Regions from separate parts of the Sodalis sp. C49 genome, predicted to be linked through region 2. Evidence: predicted binding sites of a transcription regulator. Region 2 holds the regulator's gene; each other region holds the start of a gene.
The links. Region 2 encodes LexA, which represses DNA repair genes until DNA is damaged. Its sites were predicted from a motif close to TNCTGTATGTACATACAGNA; they were not measured.

Region 1 (4,635 bases), 440 kb from region 2:
CGTAATCGTTGGGGACGATATCCTCCTGTTCGGTGGTCATCAGGTCCGGCAACAGGATGTCGGCGTATTTCGCCGATGAGGTCATAAAGTTTTCAATCACCACGATCATTTCGCAATCGCGCTCGTTTTTCAGGACTTCATGGGTGCGATTGATATCCGAATGCTGGTTGACCAGGGTATTGCCGGCATAGTTCCAGATAAATTTAATCGGCACGTCGAGCCGGTCCTTGCCTTTTATGCCGTCTTTTAACGCCGTCATTTCCTTGCCGCGTGAGATGGCGTCGGTCCATAAAAATACCGGGATCTGGGTTTTCACCGGATTGGTCAATACCGGCAGCCGTTCGATGGTAATGGTGTAGGTGGACTCGCGGGCGCCGCTGTTGCCGCCGTTAATGCCCACGTTGCCGGTGAGGATCGGCAGCATGGCGATGGCGCGCGCGGTCTGCTCGCCGTTGGCCTGGCGCTGCGGCCCCCAGCCCTGGCAAATATAAGCCGGTTTGGTCGCGCCGATTTCACGCGCCAGCTTGATGATCCGATCGCGGGGGATACTGGTGATCCTCTCCGCCCACTCCGGCGTCTTGGCGATGCCGTCGTCGCCCTGGCCGAGGATATAGGCTTTGTAGTGGCCGTTGGCCGGCGCGCCGGCCGGCAGGGTTTTTTCGTCGTAACCGACGCAGTAGGTATCCAGAAACGCCTGATCCACCAGATTTTCACTGATCAATACCCAGGCGATCGCCGACACCAGCGCCGCGTCGGTGCCGGGGCGAATGGGGATCCATTCATCCTCGCGCCCGGCGGCGGTATCGGTATAGCGCGGATCGATAACGATCATGCGCGCGTTGGAGCGCTCGCGCGCCTGCTCAAGATGGTAGGTAATGCCGGCGCCGCTCATGCGGGTTTCCGCCGGGTTGTTGCCGAACATCACCACCAGTTTGGTATTAACGATATCCGAGGTGCTGTTGCCCTCGTTGCTGCCGTAGGTGTAGGGCATGGCGGCATTGATCTGGGCGGTGCTATAGGTACCGTACTGATTGAGGTAGCCGCCGTAGCAGTTCATCAGGCGGGTGATAAGCGAGCCCGACGGTGACGAGCGGGCGAAATTGGCGCCGGTGGCGCCGGAGGAATAATTGATATACACCGCTTCGTTGCCGTAATCCTTGACGATACGCTTGAGATTATCAGCGATGGCGTCCAGCGCTTCATCCCAGCTGATGCGCTGGAATTTGCCTTCGCCGCGTTCGCCCACGCGCTTCATCGGATATTTCAGCCGTTCCGGATGGTTCATCCGCCGGCGCATGGAGCGGCCGCGCAGGCAGGCGCGCACCTGATGATCGCCGTATTCATCCTGGCCGGTGTTATCGGTTTCCACCCAATACACCTCGTCGTCGCGCACATGCAGCCTGAGCGCGCAGCGGCTGCCGCAATTAACCGAACACATGCTCCAGACCACCTTATCGGCCGTTCCCGCGGTCGTTGCCGGGGTAACGGCCGCCCGGGCGAACAGGAAAGGGAGCTGCAGCGCGCTGCTGGCCAACAGCAATCCCCCGGTCGCCACGCCGCCTTTCACCAGGCTGCGCCGGCTGATGGCGGCTTCGCCAAGCAGGGTTAATGTCTTGTTCTTCATCTCTCACCCGTCACATTGCACACACAAAGCGTTGCAGCCCGCAATCCTATAAAGCCTGATAGTTACTGGGGTTACAATTCATGGGAGCATAATGCGCGAAAAACAGGCGGAAAAACTTGTTCCCGAACAAAGTCGCATAACAAAAAGGGTTTTTAAGAACCAAAAGTATGAGTTATGTCTCGTTTTATCATACAAATATGCGGCGCCAGGCCGGCGCATGGGCGCCAGCCACGCGTGATCTTAAATCCAATGATTATCAGCCGTTTGTCGCCGCCGTGGTTTTTCCAGCTTCACATGTTCCCCCGGTCGCATCTATACTGTATGTAAATACAGTATATGGAGTGGCCGTTATGAAGATTTATCCCGCGGCGTTGGGCATCGGCGTACCGCTGCCGTTTTTTGGCGATAAAGTCGCTGCGGGGTTCCCCAGCCCGGCGCAGGATTATGTTGAACATCGCCTGGATATCAACGCCATCTGCGTGCGCCATCCGGCCAGCACCTATTTTGTCCGCGCCACGGGTGAATCGATGATTGAGGGCAATATCCGTGAAGGGGATATCCTGGTGGTGGACAGCGCCCTTAAACCCGACCACGGCAATATTGTTATCGCCTCCGTCGACGGCGGCTTTACCGTGAAACGCCTGCAGCTTCATCCCCGCGCGCGGCTGATGCCGATGAATCCCGCCTTCGCGCCCATTCCCATTACCGAAGACAGCCAGGTGGAAATCTTCGGCGTGGTGACGTTTATCATCTACGCGGCGCTGTAGCCATGTACGCGCTGGTGGATATCAATTCGTTCTACGCTTCGTGTGAAACCGTATTCCGGCCGGAATTGCGCGGGCGCCCGGTGGTGGTGCTGAGCAACAACGACGGCTGCGTTATCGCCCGTTCCGCCGCCGCCAAACGCCTTGGCGTTGCTATGGCCGCGCCCTATTTCAAGATTCGCCGGCTGCTTGAACAACATGGCGTGGCGGTGTTTTCCAGCAACTATGCCCTGTATGCCGATATGTCGCATCGGGTGATGACCCTGCTGGAGGACATGGCGCCGGCGGTTGAGATCTACAGTATCGACGAGGCCTTTCTCAATCTCACCGGCGTCGGCCATTGCAGGGCGCTGGAACAGTTTGGCCGCGAGGTACAGCAAACCCTGTTGCAGTGCACGCATCTGCATTCGGGGGTGGGTATTGCGCCCAGTAAAACGCTGGCAAAGCTTGCCAACCACGCCGCCAAGCAGTGGAGCAAAACCGGCGGCGTGGTGGATCTGTCCTCGCCGCTGCGCCAGCGTAAGCTGATGGCGCTGATGCCGGTGGAGGAGGTGTGGGGCATAGGACGCCGGCTGGGCAAAACGCTGCGGGCGATGGGGATCGGCACGGCGCTGCAACTGGCGGATTCCCATCCGGCGTTTATCCGTAATAATTTCAGCGTGGTGCTGGAGCGCACGGTGCGTGAGCTGCGCGGCGAACCCTGCCTGGAGGTGGAGGAAATGCCGGCGGTGAAGCAGCAGATTATCTGCAGCCGCAGCTTCAGTTCCCGTATCACCCGTTACCAGGATATGCGCGAGGCGGTATGCAGTTATGCCGCGCGCGCGGCGGAAAAACTGCGCGGGGAAAACCAGTTTTGCCGGCAGGTCGCGGTCTTTGTGCGCACCAGTCCGCACGCGGCCGGCGAAATCTATTACGCCAACCAGGCCACCGGCCGCATTCCCGTCCCGACCAACGATTCCCGGGATATCATCGCCCAGGCGACGGCCTGCCTGGATAGCCTGTGGCTGGACGATCGGCGTTATCTGAAGGCCGGCGTCGTGCTGGGCGATTTTTATGACCGGGGCGTGGCGCAGCTCGGCCTGTTCGACCGGTATAAGCCGCACGTTAACGCCGAGGCGCTGATGGCGACCCTGGATAAGGTCAACCGCTCGGGCCGGGGGCAAATCTGGTTTGCCGGCCAGGGCATCCGCCGGGACTGGCAAATGAAACGCGACATGTTGTCGCCGGCCTATACCTCCCGGCTAAGCGATCTGCCCCGCGCGGCGCTCTAGGCCGGCGCCGGCCTGTAAATCCTCCTGGTGCGCGTCGACCCACGCGGCCAGGGACTGTAGCGGCGCCTTCAGCGTCTTACCCAGGGCGGTGACCTGATATTCAACCCGGGGCGGGATTTCGGCGAACGCGGTACGCCGCACCAGGCCCTTGGTTTCAAACGCGCGCAGCTGACGCGTCAGCTCCTTTTGCGTGATGGGGTAGACCCCGCGCTGCAGTTCGCCAAAACGCACCGGGGCGTCGATAACGATCAGCCGGTAGAGGATGGGAATGGCCCATTTGCCGGCCACCAGCTCGACAAAGGTAAGCATCGGGCAGGGCGTTATCGCCGGCGGCGGTAATATTTTTTTCGGTTGCGCAATCGTTCGGGTCGTCATTTCATCCCACTCGCCTCTTTAGTATCCTATTGGTACCTACTATCATTTTAATACTATCTTATAAATAATGGCATTTTTCACCTGTCAGAGAGATAAAAATGCCTCGTTTAGCCGATAAATTTGCCTTGATCACCGGCGGCACCAGCGGTATCGGGCTGGAAACCGCCCGTCAGTTCCTGGCCGAGGGCGCCACCGTCGCCATCACCGGACGCAACGCCGATGCGCTGGCGCGCGCCGCCGCGGATCTGGGCGAACGGGTGGTATGCCTGCAAAGCGACGCGGGCGATGTGGCCGCCCAGCCGCTCCTGGCCCAAGCGCTTGCCACCTTGTGGCCCCGGCTGGATGTGCTGCTGATCAATGCCGCCGACGTGACCCACCGTCCGCTGGAGGAATGGGATGAAGCCGCCTGGGATCGCCTGATGGCGACCAATCTGAAGGGGCCGTTTTTTCTGGTGCAGTCACTGTTGCCGCTGCTGCATGCACCGGCCTCGGTGATTTTATGCGGTTCGGTCAGCGCGCATATCGGCCTGCCGCAAAGCGGCCCGTATGCCGCCAGCAAAGCCGGACTGCTGTCGCTCTCCCGGACCCTGTCGGGGGAACT
Region 2 (4,635 bases):
CGCTACGGCCAGCCGGCTGTTAGCCTCGGTTGAAAATGTCATAACGTCATATGCAGGCATAAAAATGGGTTTAAGGAATACAGGGAGATTATCTGTGTAGTGTATCACAGAAACCCTATTAGGTAGCGAACACCCCATGCGGCGATTCATCAACCATGTTAATGTTTAATTCTTACTAAACATAGGTAAATGTTTAAAGATTGTTAAATAATTATGCTTCCAGAATGCGTGAAAAGGCCACGGCGTCTCAAATAAGCACCATTTCATCCCAATACCTCCCCAAGTGATTTACAAAGCGATCATAATCATTTATCACATGATCTTAATTCAAATTTATCCAGCCATGCTGATAAAAGGTTGAAAAATGATAAATCGATATAGACAGTAATTTTTATATTTTAATATTCCCCTATGTCATTTTTTATCCGAATCCTTTTTATTTCAGGATGAATCTAATTGCAGATATTATTATGACAGTATTTATACTCGATCCTTGCACTTATACTAAATGCGCGCTTAAAAGCTCATTGTCGGCAAGCGGTATCAAAGGCGCCATTCGCGATGTGGACAATATCAGCACGTTGCGAATGAGATGCAAAAACGCCAATCCTTCGATAGTTTTTATTAATCAAAACTCTTATCAGTATCAAGGGGATGGAGAAGGATTAAAATCCATTATTGACGAACGGCCTTTGACGCTTTTTTTTATTTTCATTGGTAATGAGAATATTAAGTTCCATGATTTCGTGCCAATCAGGGATAATGTGATTATTTTATCAAAATTTATAAAGATCAGCACATTATTAATGATAATCCGTTACTTTATGGACACCAAAGCCTGGCGCAATGACGATTCCGCCATCGGGTTCTCTCCGCTGCGTTTTAGCAAGACCGAAGTAGAAATTTTAACCATGTGGATGTCAGGTTATGACACCATGTATATCTGTACCCAATTGCACATTAAAGAAAAAACGCTTTCTTCTCACAAAATAAATATTAAGCGGAAAACCAAGGCCAGTAATAAACAGGTGATATACCATTTAATTGCTATTGCCAACAGCGTCACAGATAGTATCAATATCCGTTATCCCGTTTGCTGAAAACCAGCGGCTCCGTTCGAACGCCACAGCTAAAGAAACCTGCCCCCGATCCCCGTCCCCTCACCCTTTTGCCGGTGACAATATGGGTTAAAACACGCCAATATTCGGCGTTTTTCCGCCTTCATGATAAGATAGAGGGCGGAAATCAGCAGTGGGGAAACGCTATGAATACCACCGATCAGTCTCAATTGCTCAGCCAGGCTGAACAATTATGTGAGCAACGCAACGTGCGCCTGACGCCACAGCGACTGGAAGTGTTGCGCCTGATGACACAGCAGGATGGCGCGATCAGTGCTTACGACCTGCTTGATCTGCTGCGGGCGACGGAACCGCAGGCAAAGCCGCCGACAATTTACCGCGCGCTGGATTTCCTTCTGGAACAAGGTTTTATCCATAGAGTGGAATCCACTAACAGCTTTGTTCTTTGCCACCATTTTGAGCAGCCCAGTCACACCTCCGCCTTCTTTATCTGCGATCGCTGCGGCCAGGTGACTGAACAATCAACCGAAGGCATTGAAGATATTTTGCAAAAAATGGCGCAAGCCACGGGTTTCGCCATGCGCCATAATGTCGTCGAGGCACACGGATTTTGTACCTTATGCGCCGAAGTGCAAGCTTGTGACAATCCCCAGGACTGCGGACACGATCATAGCGTAGCGATAAAGAAACGCTAGCGTCCCATTTTGGCTTTTACAAGAACCCGGGAGCAAATGACGTTTATTATGGCTGAAGTGAGATAACGCGTTTGGTTAATACATTGGAGAGGCGGCAAAACAGGGGAATGCTGATAGGATCATATAAAATAGGTGGTACGTCCTTGTACCTTTGGGTAGGAACACTTAAGGAAGCCATAACCGCACAGTGAATATGCATTAGTCATGATTTCCAAAAATCATTACCAACGATATTTGTTACGTGTTTCCCAGTCCTTTACTTCCGTTTCCGCGGCTTCTTTGCCGTAACCGTAACGTTCCTGGATCTTACCGATTAACTGATCGCGTTTACCTTCAACTACCGTCAGATCATCGTCAGTAAGCTTACCCCATTGTTCTTTCATTTTACCTTTGAACTGTTTCCAATTACCGCTGGCTTCATCTTTGTTCATCGGAGTTCTCCTTGGTTATCGGTTTCTCAGTCAACATCTGCCACTCCAGGTTTTGTTAGCGCATAGCGAGGACACGTATTGCGTCCCAAAACCTGCATGTCATAAGTTAACCCTATGTCTAAAGTATAGCAGGGGATTTGGCATAAGGTTTATTCAGCAGATGATTAGACCATATTGGCAGGGTTATAAACGCCGTATGGGCTATAAGGTGAAATAAAACAGTAGGTAGAAGGTATCAGCCCGTACATCGCTAATTGTAACTAAATATAAATACCGCTAGCGGCAGCGGACGCGCCGCAGCACTTTTATGGCGGCGAACCCGCATTCCGCGTCGCCGGTTATCCGCCATAAAATTCTCGCTGACGCGGGATAAGGGATATTCAGGATGCCATGGAGCACCGTGAGTTAAATCCAGTTGCCGTTGCGGATAACGCCGACCGCTAAACCTTCGATGGACATTTCCTGCTCGCGCAAATCGACAATAATGGGCGAAAACTCGCTGTTTTCCGGTAGCAACTCAACGATGTTACCGTGTCTTTTCAGGCGTTTTACCGTGACCTCGTCATTGATTCGCGCCACCACGACCTGACCGTTATGGGCATCCTGGGTTTTATGCACCGCCAGCAGATCGCCGTCCATGATGCCGATATCCTTCATGGACATGCCGCTGACACGCAGCAGGAAATCCGCGTGGGGCTTAAACAGATCGGGATCGATCTGGTAATGGCTTTCGATATGCTGTTCGGCCAGCAGGGGTTCTCCGGCGGCCACGCGGCCGATCAGCGGCAGGCCGGTTTCTTCTTCTATCAATAACCGGATGCCGCGCGAGGCGCCGGAAACGATTTCGATGGCGCCCTTGCGCGCCAGCGCCTTAAGGTGCTCTTCGGCGGCGTTAGGGGATTTAAATCCCAGACGATGCGCGATCTCCGCCCGGGTCGGCGGCATGCCGGTTTGCGCAAGATGATCGCGGATGAGGTCAAATACCTCTTGTTGTCTGGCGGTTAATGCTTTCATTCCGTCCCCTGTTTGTTTATACAGTCTTTCTGTGAGTATATACAGGTCCGCACCAATTGAAAACCACAAGCGTTGCAAAATGTGATAAAACCCTGCCGACGACCGGCCGCGCCGGCCATTTTAAGGAATATACCGCCATAACAGCGTTATCCACACGAACAGCGCCAAAACAATGGCCAGGGTCACCGCCGCCGAGCCCAGGTCCTTCGCCCGGCCAGAAAGCGGATGCAGCTCCGGCCCGATGCGATCCACCACCGCTTCAATAGCACTATTCACGATCTCAACGATCAGCACCAGCCATACCGAACCGATCAATAAAATCCGCGCCACGGGTTCTGGCTCCAGGTAACAGGCAAGGGCAATCGCCACCACGGCAACCACCACTTCCTGGCGAAAAGCGGCTTCATGCCGCCAGGCGGCGCGATATCCTTTTATGGAATAGCCCATGGCGTTAAAGATGCGCCGAAGTCCGTTGGTTTGGTTTGCCATAATTTTGCGCGCTAAAGAAAAATTGTGCCTATATTACCGTTTCTTCTCGTTCGCATCACCACAGATCTGTCGCGCGGTTTCTGGTATTCTTGTGGCGCAATGCTAACAAGAGGCTTCACGAAGATATGTCAGGCTGGCGTACTATTTATTATACGTTGTTGAATTTACCGCTCAGGCTACTGGTGCGGAGTAAAGCCATTCCCGCCAATCCCCGGCAAGAAGCCGGCTTGGACCCGCTGCGGCCAATGATGTATGTTTTGCCCTATAACTCCAAGACGGACCTGCTCACCCTGCGCGCGCAATGTCTGCAACTGGGGTTGTCCGATCCGCTGATACCGCTGGAGATCGACGGCGTCGTCTTGCCGCGCTACGTCTTTATCCACGATGGCCCCCGTATTTTTCGCTATTTTTCCGAAAAACTGGAATCCGTGAAGCTGTTTCACGATTATCTGGATTTACATCGCAATAATCCGCAGCTTGATGTCCAGATGGTGCCGGTATCCGTTATGTTCGGACGATCGCCCGGCCGTGAAGCGCAGCAGAACCAGCCGGCGCCCCAGTTGCGCCTCCTCAATGGTTTCCAGAAGTTTATCGCCGTCTTGTGGTTGGGGCGCGACAGCTTTGTGCGTTTTTCCCGTCCGCTGTCCATGCGCTATATGGCGACCGAGCATGGCACCGATAAAACCATCGCGCAGAAGCTGGCACGCGTCGCCATGATTCATTTTGCCCGCCAACGCCTGGTGGCTGTGGGGCCGCGGCTGCCTGTCCGCCAGGATTTATTCAATAAGCTGCTGGCGTCCAAGGCGATTGAAAAAGCCGTGGAGGACGAAGCCCGCGCTAAAAAAATCTCGACTGATAAAGCGCAGCAAAACGCCATCGAGCTGATGGAAGAAATTGCGGCGGATTTTTCCTATGAAGCCGTGCGCT
Region 3 (4,635 bases), 930 kb from region 2:
ATGCAACCCCACCGGCCGGCGCCAGGCCCGCCGGTCGGCGTCTCCGCCGCCGTTGCTTTTTGCGGCATCACCATTCCATCCTGGCTCTAAACTGCAAATTCCATGTGGTAACGCAAGGGCACGGGATTAACTTCGCTTCTCGTGGTTTAGCCGATCCGGTAAACTGATGGCTGGGATAACGATTAAATTAGCCAGCCTATACCGAGGGAACCATGTATCAGGACTTGATTCGTAGTGAACTTAACGAAGCGGCGGCAACGCTTGCCAAATTTCTCAGCGACGATCGCCATCTGCAGGCGATAGAAGACGCCGCCATTATGATTGCCGATTCTTTTAAAGCCGGCGGCAAGGTGCTCTCCTGCGGCAACGGCGGTTCCCATTGCGACGCCATGCATTTCGCCGAGGAACTGACCGGCCGTTATCGCGATAACCGCCCGGCGTATCCGGCCATCGCCATTTCCGATCCCAGCCACCTGTCCTGCGTCAGCAATGATTTTGGCTACGACTTTGTCTTTTCACGTTACGTGGAAGCGCTGGGTAATAAAGGCGATGTCCTGCTGGGCATCTCCACGTCCGGCAATTCGGCCAATATCATCCGCGCCGTGGCGGCGGCCCGCGCCAAAGGCATGAAAGTCATCGTGCTCACCGGCAAGGACGGCGGCAAGATGGCCGGCACCGCCGACGTGGAAATCCGTGTGCCGCATTTCGGTTATGCCGATCGTATTCAGGAAATCCATATCAAGGCGATCCATATCCTGATCCAACTGATTGAAAAAGAGATGGCGGCGGGCGCGTAATTACGGCGTTCAGACGCCCTGGCATAGGAGACGGGTCATGTGCGAACTGCTCGGGATGAGTGCCAATGTACCGACGGACATTTGCTTCAGCTTTACCGGGTTAGTACAACGCGGCGGCCGTACGGGGCCGCACAAGGATGGCTGGGGTATCACCTTTTACGAGGGCATGGGCTGCCGGACCTTCAAGGATCCGTTGCCGAGTTTCAATTCGCCTATCGCCCGGCTGGTGCAGGATTATCCGATTAAATCCTGCGCGGTGGTGTCGCATATCCGCCAGGCCAACCGCGGCAAGGTGTCGTTGGAAAATACCCATCCGTTTACCCGCGAGCTGTGGGGACGCAACTGGACCTTCGCCCATAACGGCCAGCTGCGGGGGTTTCGCCAGTTGGATACCGGCTGTTATCGCCCGGTGGGGAAAACCGACAGCGAATATGCCTTTTGCTGGCTGCTGGCCCGGCTGGCGGCGCGCTATCCGCGCACGCCGGCTAACTGGCCGGCGGTATTTCGCTATATTGCGGTGCTTGCGGGCGAGCTGCGGCAAAAGGGCATCTTCAATATGTTGCTGTCGGACGGCCGTTTTGTGATGGGGTATTGTTCCACCAATCTGTATTGGATCACCCGGCGGGCGCCGTTTGGCAAGGCGACATTGCTTGACCAGGATGTGGAGATCGATTTCCAGCAGCAGACCACGCCAAACGACGTGGTCACCGTTATCGCCACGCAGCCGCTGACGGGGAATGAAACCTGGCACAAGATTGCGCCAGGGGAGAGCGTATTATTTCGTTTCGGAGAGCGCGAACTGTGAAATCACCGGGGTGCCGCTGTTTAACTGCAGCGGCGCGTTGATGGTGTATTGACCGTTGACGACCGCCACCGCCGGCGGCTGGTGGTAGCGGGCAAAATAGGCATAACCCGGTTCAAGTGAACGCCAGAAAGGATAATACGTCGAAAAACGGTGGCGCTGCAGGTTTGCCTCGGTCATCCGGAACGGGAAAATATGGATATTGACCTGGGCCTGTCCGTTTTGCAACGCGGCTTCCACATAATGATAAATTTCGGCGATATATCCATCGGTCATGGCATAACAGCCAATAGAGCGGCAGTCGCCATGGATCATTAGCATCGCGCCGGAATAGCCTTGCGATTGATCGTAGGCGTTGGGAAAACCGATATTTATCGCCCGATAATAATGACTGTTCGGATTTAGGTTACGGTTGGTAATTGAATAAAACCCTTCCGGGCTTTTAAAATCCCCTTCCCGGCGTTTCGGACCCAGGCCGCCGGAGAAATTACAAATGCGGTAGCTGCCCAGCATGCGGTATTCATTACCCATTTTGGCATACAGTTCAAGCGTTCGTTCTTCTTTGAAGATCTGAATAAAAACCGGTGAGCCTAATAGTTGTGCCTTTAATTCTTTCGATACCTGCGTCTGCGCCTGCTCACTGGCATAACTGACGGACGTCATGGCCGGTATACAAAACAATATCGCAAACAACAGTGCGATTTTGCCCATTATCATTCCTGCGTAGTCAAAATAATAAAGATGCCGGGCAACGGGGCGTTGTCGGCGGACCCTTTAAAAAACGGCAAGTAAAACAACTTAAACAGCGACAAGATATCACTGCCTGTATATTTATCAAGATACGTTTTGTATAAATTCGTCGCCTTACTGTATACTTGTACAGTTAAGGGGGATAAATGCGTAAAATCATACATGTCGATATGGATTGCTTCTTCGCGGCGGTGGAAATGCGCGACGATCCGACTTTACGCGATATCCCCATCGCCATCGGCGGCCGGGCGGACCGGCGCGGGGTCATCAGCACCGCTAATTATCCGGCCCGGGTATTCGGCGTGCATAGCGCCATGTCGACCGCCATGGCGCTGAAACTCTGCCCGCATTTAAAACTGCTGCCCGGGCGCATGGCGGCCTACAAAGAAGCCTCGGAACATATCCGGCATATATTCAGCCAGTATACGCCGCTGATTGAACCGCTGTCGCTGGACGAAGCTTTCCTGGATGTGACGGACAGCCATCATCACAGCGGATCGGCTACGCTGATGGCCCAGGCCATCCGCCGCCAGATTGCCGACGAGCTGAACCTTACCGCCTCGGCGGGCGTGGCGCCGGTAAAATTCTTAGCCAAGATTGCTTCGGACCTGAATAAGCCCAACGGACAGTATGTGATTACTCCCGGGGACGTGCCGGCTTTTCTGGCGCAGTTGCCGTTAGGCAAAATACCCGGCGTGGGTAAAGTCACCGCCAAAAAACTCGCCGACATGGGCTTAACGACCTGCCTGGATGTACAACGCTGTGACCTGGCGACGCTGCTGCGGCAGTTTGGTAAATTCGGCCGGGTGATCTGGGAGCGTTCACAGGGTATCGACGAACGGGAGGTCTCGTCCGATCGCCTGCGCAAATCCGTCGGCGTCGAGCGCACGCTGGCGGAAGATATCGTCGCCTGGGTGGAGTGCGAGGCCATTATCGAACAGCTTTATCCGGAACTGGAGCGACGCCTTGGCCGGGTCAGGCCGGATCTGCATATCGCCCGGCAGGGAATTAAGCTGAAGTTCGCCGATTTCCAGCAGACCACCCAGGAGCATGTCTGGCCGAAGCTGAACAAAGAGGATTTGCTGCATATTGCGCGGCAGGCCTGGGAGCAGCGGCGCGGCGATCGCGGCGTGCGGCTGGTGGGGCTGCATGTGACGTTATTGGATCCACAAATCGAGCGTCAGCTCATGCTTAATTGGGAAGACGATTTGCGCCACCGGCCTCTTTCCTGAGGCGCGGGGGCGTTACGCTTTAGTGCTTTTCAGGAATGGCTTTCAGCAGCGCGGTAAGCAATATCCAGTATTGGCCGACGCTTTTAATATGCACCTGTTCATCCGGGGAGTGCGGTCCTGTAATGGTCGGTCCGATGGACACCATATCCATGCGCGGATAGGGTTTTTTAAACAGACCGCATTCAAGACCGGCGTGGATCACCTGGATATTGGGGGTTTTGTTAAACAGCTTCTGGTAGGTCTCGCGCACCAGATGCATCACCGGCGAATTGGCGTCCGGTTTCCAGCCCGGGTAGCTGCCCTTGGCGGCGGTTTCGGCGCCGGCCAACTGGCCCAGGGCGGTGAGCGTGCCCACCACCTCTTCCTTGCCGCTGTCGATAAGCGAGCGGATCAGGCAGCGAATCATCGCTTGATCCGTCGCCATCGAGACCACGCCGACGTTCAGCGAGGTTTCCACCACGCCTTTGACGTCGTCGCTCATGCGGATCACGCCGTTGGGCGTGGCGTTAAGCAGGGCGATAAACCGATCGCCGCAGGCTTTGGTCAGCGCCTGCGCGTCCGACGTCGCCGGCTCAATCTCAATCGCCAGTTTCTTTTCCACCGCCGCCAGTTCGGCCTTGATGACCGCCAGGTATTCCTGCGCCAGGGCGTTCAGGCTCTCGGCGTTTTCCTGCGGCAGGGCGAGGGTGGCAAAGGCCTCGCGCGGAATGGCGTTACGCAGCGTGCCGCCGTTAAGATCCAGCAGGCGGATATCAAGCTTTTGCGCGTGCCGGGACAGGAAACGGGCCAGCAGTTTATTGGCGTTGCCCAGTCCCAGGTGGATATCGCCGCCGGAATGGCCGCCTTTCAGTCCTTTAACGGTCAGCTTGAGGATCTGGTAGCCGGCCGGCACCGCCTCGCGCTCAAGGGGCAGGACGGTTTTAAAATCAACCCCGCCGGCGCAGCCCATATAGATTTCGCCTTCTTCCTCGGAATCGGTATTGATCAGGATCTCGGCCTGCAGCCAGCCCGGCTGTAAACCAAAGGCGCCCGCCATGCCGGTTTCCTCGGTCAT

Region 1: a site for LexA is predicted at 1,940-1,959, ahead of umuD (translesion error-prone DNA polymerase V autoproteolytic subunit). Genes of this name have one in related genera too.
Region 3: a site for LexA is predicted at 2,465-2,484, ahead of dinB (DNA polymerase IV). Genes of this name have one in related genera too.

What each region holds. Positions count from the first base shown of each region.
Region 1 is NZ_CP163303.1:2,898,008-2,902,642, reverse strand. Features, by position in the region: gene ABUK12_RS13155 (DmsA/YnfE/YnfF family dimethyl sulfoxide reductase) at 1-1,624, opposite strand, end outside; gene umuD (translesion error-prone DNA polymerase V autoproteolytic subunit) at 1,975-2,391, shown strand; gene umuC (translesion error-prone DNA polymerase V subunit UmuC) at 2,394-3,659, shown strand; gene ABUK12_RS13140 (winged helix-turn-helix transcriptional regulator) at 3,630-4,034, opposite strand; gene ABUK12_RS13135 (SDR family oxidoreductase) at 4,133-4,635, shown strand, end outside.
Region 2 is NZ_CP163303.1:3,342,530-3,347,164, forward strand. Features, by position in the region: gene dusA (tRNA dihydrouridine(20/20a) synthase DusA) at 1-42, opposite strand, end outside; gene rcsA (transcriptional regulator RcsA) at 471-1,100, shown strand; gene zur (zinc uptake transcriptional repressor Zur) at 1,265-1,774, shown strand; gene ABUK12_RS15030 (CsbD family protein) at 1,996-2,205, opposite strand; gene lexA (transcriptional repressor LexA) at 2,611-3,219, opposite strand; gene ABUK12_RS15040 (diacylglycerol kinase) at 3,340-3,708, opposite strand; gene plsB (glycerol-3-phosphate 1-O-acyltransferase PlsB) at 3,834-4,635, shown strand, end outside.
Region 3 is NZ_CP163303.1:2,409,743-2,414,377, reverse strand. Features, by position in the region: gene lpcA (D-sedoheptulose 7-phosphate isomerase) at 213-797, shown strand; gene ABUK12_RS10930 (class II glutamine amidotransferase) at 835-1,602, shown strand; gene dpaA (peptidoglycan meso-diaminopimelic acid protein amidase) at 1,573-2,310, opposite strand; gene dinB (DNA polymerase IV) at 2,496-3,581, shown strand; gene pepD (beta-Ala-His dipeptidase) at 3,601-4,635, opposite strand, start outside.